Regions from separate parts of the Streptomyces sp. SP18CS02 genome, predicted to be linked through region 1. Evidence: riboswitches for the same ligand, from Rfam matches in the RefSeq annotation. Region 1 holds a riboswitch; the other holds the start of a gene.
What was found. Region 1 has a riboswitch for ZMP and ZTP ahead of PUR26_RS34410 (bifunctional 5,10-methylenetetrahydrofolate dehydrogenase/5,10-methenyltetrahydrofolate cyclohydrolase). Riboswitches for the same ligand answer to the same signal wherever they lie in the genome.

Region 1 (3,389 bases):
CCCCGTGCGTCAAGTACCTGGTCGGGCGGGTCGACGCCCGCCGGGTGATGCTGGTCGACGACCGTGCCCAGGGTGATTTCAGCTGGATCCTGTGCGACTACATCCGCAGGGCGCTCCTGCCCGGCGGGCGGTCCGTCACCCTCCGGACCATCCCGGCCGGAAGGCTCGACCCCCGGGCGCTCGCCGCCGAGGCGGTGGCCGCCCGCTCGGACGCCGTGGTGTTCGCCGGGGACGCCGAGCGGGCCGGCGCACTGGCCGCGGCTCTCGCGTCCGCCCGCTTCACCGGGGCGCGCATGGCGACACAACGCGCCTTCGGACCGGCGTTCCTGCGCACGGCGGGGGCCGCCGCCGACGGCTGGGTCTTCGCGACCACCTTCATCGATCCGTCGGCGGAGCCCGCTGCCCGTGCCTTCACCGCCGCCTACCGGGAACGTTTCGGCACCACGCCGTACTGGTACGCGGCCGAGGCGTACGACGCCGTGCGCTTTCTCGCCGAGGCGCTGGACGTGGACGGCGGACCCCTGGCCGAGCGGGGCGCGATCGCCCGCCGACTGCGGGAGATCAGCCACAAGGGCATCAGCAGGGATCTCGCCTACCACGACGAAAAGTCCGGCTACACGATGGACGCGCTGTTCCTCTTCGAGGTGAAGGGCGGCCGGTTCCGCTACCTCGGCCAGTACGCCGAGGCGATCGGCTGAGCCGGCCGTCAGGCCAGGCCGAGCAGACGCTCGGCCGCGTCGACCGTCTGGGCGAGGAGCACCGCGATGGTCATCGGCCCGACACCGCCGGGGACCGGTGTGATCAGCCCTGCCCGGGTCACCGCGGAGTCGAAGTCGACATCGCCGACGTTGCCCGGGTTGTACCCGGCGTCGATCACCACGGCGCCGGGCTTGATGTCCTCGCCCTTGATGAAGCGGGGCCGTCCGACGGCGGCGACCAGGATGTCGGCCTCCCGTACGGCGGAGGACAGGTCGGTGGTGTACGAGTGGCAGTAGGTCACCGTGGCGTTCCTGGCGAGCAGCAGCATCCCCGCGGGCTTGCCGAGGATGGCACTGCGACCGACGACGACCGCCCGCTTGCCCGCCGGGTCGACCTCGTATGCGTCGAGCAGCCGCATGATGCCGCCCGGCGTGCAGGAGACGAAGCCGGGCAGACCGAAGCTCATCGTGGCGAAGGAGCTCACCGTCACCCCGTCGACGTCCTTCTCGGGGGCGATCGCCTCGAACGCGGCCCGCTCGTCGATGTGCGGGCCGACCGGGTGCTGGAGCAGGATGCCGTGCACGTCGGGGTCGCGCGAGAGGCCTTCGAGGGCGGCGACGAGCTCGTCGGTGGTCGTCGTGGCGGGCAGTTCGATGTGCCGGGAGGCGATGCCGGCCTTCTCACAGCGGGCCTGCTTCATCCGTACATAGGTGACGGAGGCGGGATCCTCGCCGACCAGGACGGTCGCCAGACAGGGCCGGGTTCCGGTACGGCGGGTGATGCCGGCGGCGCGGACAGCGGTCTCGTCGACGAGTCGGCGGGCGTGGGCGGTGCCGTCCATGAGGCGGGCGGACGAGGTGGTGGACATGGGTCCTCCTGGGCGTCGGAAGCTGATCGCTGATCGCCCAGGCGCACGGCAGTGACGGAGGTCCGCCGGGCCGCTCCCCGGTGGTGATCCACCCAAGCGCCAGTCACGGCCCGCCGACGAGTGTACGCGAGGAACGTGTCCGGCCGGTTGTCATCGCGCGCTTGTGGGCACCCGGCGCAGCGGCCACGATGGCACCGGTACGGGGTGGGCGTCACCGATGTCCTCGATGGGGAGGCCGAGTTGAGCGACTCCTGGGTGGCTCTGGAACCGGGTGCCGACCCCGTGGAGCGGTCCGGTGCGCTGCGCAGCGCCCATGACGCGTTCACCGCGGACGGGCGGGTGCGGCAAGCGGTCCGCCCGGTGGTGGCCGAGTCGTGGCGACGGTCCGCGCGGGCCCGGGTCAGTCCGGACGGCACGGCCTGTGTGGAGCTGGGCGACGACGAGCTGGAGGCGTACCGGACCGGGCATCCGCTGGCCGGCGCGATGCCGGTGATCCGGGAGCTGATGGGGGCGTACGCCAGGGACGGCGAGCACCTTGTCGCGGTGTGCGACGCGCACGGGCGGCTGTTGTGGGTGGAGGGCCATACGGGGGCACTGCGGCGCGCCGGGCGGATGAACTTCGTGGCGGGCGCGCGCTGGGCGGAGTCCGCGGCGGGGACGAACGCTCCCGGGACGGCGATCGCCGTCGACCGTCCGGTACAGGTCTTCGCCGCCGAGCACTTCCGGCGGCCGGTGCAGGCGTGGACGTGCGCGGCCGCGCCGGTCCACGATCCGCGTACCGGGCGGCTGCTGGGCGCGGTCGACATCACGGGCGGAGACCGGCTGGCGCACCCCCACAGCCTGGCGTTCGTCCAGGCGGTGGCGAGGGCGGCCGAGTCGCAGCTGGCCCTGCTCTCCCCCGCCCCCGCCGTGGACCGGGCCAGGCTGTCGGCGCTCGGCCGGGACGAGGCGCTGCTGGTCGTGGACGGGCGCGAGGTGCGGCTGAGCCGTCGGCACAGCGAGATCCTGGTGGTGCTGGCACACCATCCGCAGGGCCTCGGAGGCGACGAGCTGATGGCCGCGCTGTACGAGGAGGGTGCGGTCACCCCCGTCACCCTGCGGGCCGAACTGTCCCGGCTGCGCGCCCTGCTGGGGCCCGGTGTGCTGTGTTCGCGACCCTACCGTCTGACGGCTTCGCCGGACGCGGACTTCGACACCGTGTCCCGTCGGCTCGCCTCCGGCTCGGTGACGGCCGCGCTGAGCGCGTACGCGGGTCCGCTGCTGCCCGGCTCGTGCGCGCCCTCGGTGGTCCGGCAGCGGCGGCTGCTCGCCGACCAGGTCCGGGCCGCGCTGCTCGCGCGGGGCGACGCGGCGCTGCTGGCCGACTGGGCGTACAGCCCCTGGGGCGAGGACGATGTGGCGGTGTGGCGGGCGTTGGCCGCCGCGGTACCGGCCGGGCGGCGTCCGCCGGTCCAGGCGCGGGTGCGGGCGCTCGACGCCGAGCTGGGGACGGTCCGTGCAACGCGGTTGCAACGTCCCGGTTCCTAGCCTCGGCGTGAGCGCCGCCCGGACGGCGGGCGGCGCTCTTCGAGAGAGGCCCGTGGATGACCCGTTACGCAGCGCCCGGCACCGAGGGCGCGATCGTCTCGTTCGCGTCCCGCTACGACCACTGGATCGGCGGTGAGTACGTGCCGCCCGCGCGCGGCCGTTACTTCGAGAACCCGAGCCCGGTCGACGGCCGCCCCTTCACCGAGATCGCCCGCGGCACGGCCGAGGACGTCGAGCGGGCGCTGGACGCGGCGCACGCGGCGGCACCTGCCTGGGGCCGGACGGCCGCCGGGGA
Region 2 (3,389 bases), on a different contig from region 1:
GGCGCGGTCGGCGCCCTGCCTGGCGGACTTGTCCTTGAACTGGGTCATCCGCGACGCCTCGCCGAAACCGGTGAGGCAGTTCATCACCCAGCCGAGCTGGGCGTGCTCGGGTACATGACTCTGGACGAACAGCGTGCAGCGCTCGGGGTCGAGGCCCGCGGCCAGCAGCTGCGCGGCGGCGAGCCGGGTGTTGGCCCGCAGCTCCGCCGGGTCCTGCGGAACGGTGATCGCGTGCAGGTCGACGACCATGTAGAAGGCGTCGTGGCTCTCCTGCAGGGCGACCCACTGACGGACCGCGCCGAGGTAGTTGCCGAGGTGGAACGAGCCCGCGGTGGGCTGGATCCCGGAGAGCACGCGGGGACGATGCCGCATGGCGGAGCCATTCCCCTGAGGGCGGTGATGGGCGACGGGCGGGCGATCAGAGGCCATGTTCCTCATTCTCTCAGGTGGCGCCGACAGGTCGGGAACCGAACGGCGAGACGAGGACCACAATGACGTCCGCCGCTCGGCTGAGGCGCGCGCGGCGACCCCTCCGGGCGGCCGCCGGCGCGGTACCGCCCCAGCGGCCCCCGGCTCCTGTCCGGACGGTCGGTCCGGACAGGGAACCGTGGGCCGGGGCGGACCGGGGGCCGGGGCGGACCCGGTGGCCGCCGTACGGGTCAGGCCGGGATGCCGGGGGCCGGGTGGGCGGCCATCAGGGCGGCCACCTCGGCGCGGATCTTCAGCAGGGCCTCCTCGTCGCCCGAACGGGCAGCCGTGACGCCCCGGTCGATCCACTCGGCGACGGCCGGCATGTGCTCCGTACCGAGGCCGCGCGAGGTCAGCGACGGGGTGCCGATCCGGATGCCGGACGGGTCGAAGGGCTTCCTGGGGTCGTAGGGCACGGTGTTGTGGTTGACGACGATCCCGGCCCGGTCCAGGGCCTTCGCCGCGATCTTGCCCGGCACGTCCTTGGGCGTCAGGTCCATCAGCACCAGGTGGTTGTCGGTGCCGCCGGAGACCAGGTCGAAACCGCGGGCCAGGAGGGCCTCGGCGAGGGCCCGGGCGTTGGCGACGACCGCGTGCGCGTAGTCGCGGAACGACGGCTGGGCCGCCTCGTGGAGGGCGACGGCGATCCCGGCGGTGGTCTGGTTGTGCGGGCCGCCCTGGAGGCCCGGGAAGACCGCCTTGTCGATGGCCTTGGCGTGCTCCGCCCGGGACATGAGCATGGCGCCCCGCGGCCCGCGCAGGGTCTTGTGGGTCGTCGTGGAGATCACGTCCGCGTGCGGGACGGGCGAGGGGTGGGCGCCGCCCGCGATCAGGCCCGCGATGTGGGCCACGTCGGCGACCAGTACGGCACCCGCCTCACGGGCGATCCCCGCGAAGGCGGCGAAGTCGATGGTCCGGGGCAGGGCGGTGCCGCCACAGAAGATGATCTTCGGGCGCTCCTTGAGGGCGAGGTCGCGCACCTCGTCGAAGTCGATGAGCCCGGTGTCCCGGCGCACGCCGTACTGGACGCCCCGGAACCACTTGCCGGTCGCGGAGACGCCCCAGCCGTGGGTGAGGTGACCGCCCATCGGCAGCGCCATGCCCATCACGGTGTCGCCCGGCTCGGCGAAGGCGAGGTGGACGGCGAGGTTGGCCGGGGAGCCGGAGTAGGGCTGGACGTTGGCGTGTTCGACGCCGAAGAGGGCCTTGGCGCGCTCGACGGCCAGGGTCTCGACCTGGTCGATGTTCTGCTGGCCCTCGTAGTAGCGGCGCCCGGAGTAGCCCTCGCTGTACTTGTTCTGGAGGACGGTGCCGGACGCTTCGAGGACCGCCCGGGACACGTAGTTCTCACTGGGGATCAGCCGCAGGGTGTCGGCCTGGAGCCGCTCCTCGGCACCGACGAGCGCGGCCAGTTCGGGGTCGGTGGCGCAGAGCGCGGGGTGGTGCGGGGGAAGGGTGGTCATGGCGTCCTTCGGGCTGGGGGGCGCCGCCGGAGCAGGCGGGGCAGCACCCACACGGAACAGGATTCCGGGGTGCCCAGGCGGGCGGCACCCTGCGTGGTCTGCCGCGCGCGGCTCCCCCGGGGTCGGTTCCCCGTACGCCAGTCGCCGCGCGTACCCCACAGCCTAGGCGATGCCCGCCGGGCGCCACCGGGTTCCGGTCCGCCCGGAGATCGCCGGCCGCCGCGCCGGATCCAAGGTTTCCCGGTCCGCGCGGCGAGCGACGATAGAAAGGAGCGCCACCCCCGCCCCCGGCCCGCAGGACGAACGGAGATCCGGTGTCGAGAACACAAGACGCGATCGCTTCCGCGGAGGCGCACAGCGCGCACAACTACCACCCCCTGCCCGTCGTCGTCGCCTCGGCGGACGGGGCGTGGATGACCGACATCGAGGGACGCCGATACCTCGACATGCTCGCCGGCTACTCGGCCCTCAACTTCGGCCACGGCAACCGCCGCCTGATCGAGGCGGCCAAGGCCCAGCTGGAGCGCGTGACGCTGACCTCCCGGGCCTTCCACCACGACCGGTTCGCCGAGTTCTGCGACCGGCTGGCCGCGTTCTGCGGCATGGAGATGGTGCTGCCGATGAACACCGGGGCGGAGGCGGTGGAGACCGCCGTGAAGACCGCCCGCAAGTGGGGCTACCGCGTCAAGGGCGTGCCGGACGGCATGGCGAAGATCATCGTGGCCGCCGACAACTTCCACGGCCGCACCACCACGATCGTCAGCTTCTCGACCGATCCGGAGGCCCGTGCCGACTACGGCCCCTACACGCCGGGCTTCGAGATCGTCCCGTACGGGGACGCGACCGCGCTCGCCGGGGCGATGACCGAGAACACGGTGGCCGTGCTGCTGGAGCCGATCCAGGGCGAGGCCGGGGTGCTGGTGCCGCCGGCCGGTTACCTCTCCCGGGTGCGGGAGTTGACCCGCGAGCGGAACGTGCTGTTCGTGGCGGACGAGATCCAGTCCGGCCTGGGCCGCACCGGCCGGACCTTCGCGTGCGAGCACGAAGGCGTCGTGCCGGACATGTACGTGCTGGGCAAGGCGCTGGGCGGCGGCGTGGTGCCGGTGTCGGCGGTCGTGTCGAGCGCCGCGGTCCTCGGGGTCCACCGGCCGGGCGAGCACGGCTCGACGTTCGGCGGCAACCCCCTCGCCTGCGCGGTGGCCCTGGAGGTGCTCGCGATGCTGCGCACCGGCGAGTACCAGCAGCGGGCCGCCGAGCTGGGCGAACACCTCCACCACGAGCTCGGGCTGATGGTGGGCGGGGGCGCGGTGGAGGCGGTGCGCGGACGCGGCCTGTGGGCCGGGGTGGACATCGCGCCCCGCCTCGGGACGGGGCGCGACATCTCGGAGCGGCTGATGGAGCGTGGCGTGCTGGTGAAGGACACCCACGGCTCGACGATCCGGATCGCCCCGCCGCTGG

Region 2: linked by a shared signal. The riboswitch ahead of glyA (serine hydroxymethyltransferase) and the one ahead of PUR26_RS34410 (bifunctional 5,10-methylenetetrahydrofolate dehydrogenase/5,10-methenyltetrahydrofolate cyclohydrolase) in region 1 are both predicted to bind ZMP and ZTP.

The regions. Positions count from the first base shown of each region.
Region 1 covers NZ_JAQYXC010000306.1:186,853-190,241, forward strand. The annotation lists gene PUR26_RS34405 (bifunctional serine/threonine-protein kinase/ABC transporter substrate-binding protein) at 1-698, shown strand, start outside; gene PUR26_RS34410 (bifunctional 5,10-methylenetetrahydrofolate dehydrogenase/5,10-methenyltetrahydrofolate cyclohydrolase) at 707-1,567, opposite strand; ZMP/ZTP riboswitch at 1,596-1,684, opposite strand; gene PUR26_RS34415 (GAF domain-containing protein) at 1,808-3,094, shown strand; gene exaC (acetaldehyde dehydrogenase ExaC) at 3,151-3,389, shown strand, end outside.
Region 2 covers NZ_JAQYXC010000295.1:164,476-167,864, reverse strand. The annotation lists gene trpS (tryptophan--tRNA ligase) at 1-372, opposite strand, end outside; gene glyA (serine hydroxymethyltransferase) at 660-1,931, opposite strand; ZMP/ZTP riboswitch at 1,996-2,086, opposite strand; gene rocD (ornithine--oxo-acid transaminase) at 2,246-3,389, shown strand, end outside.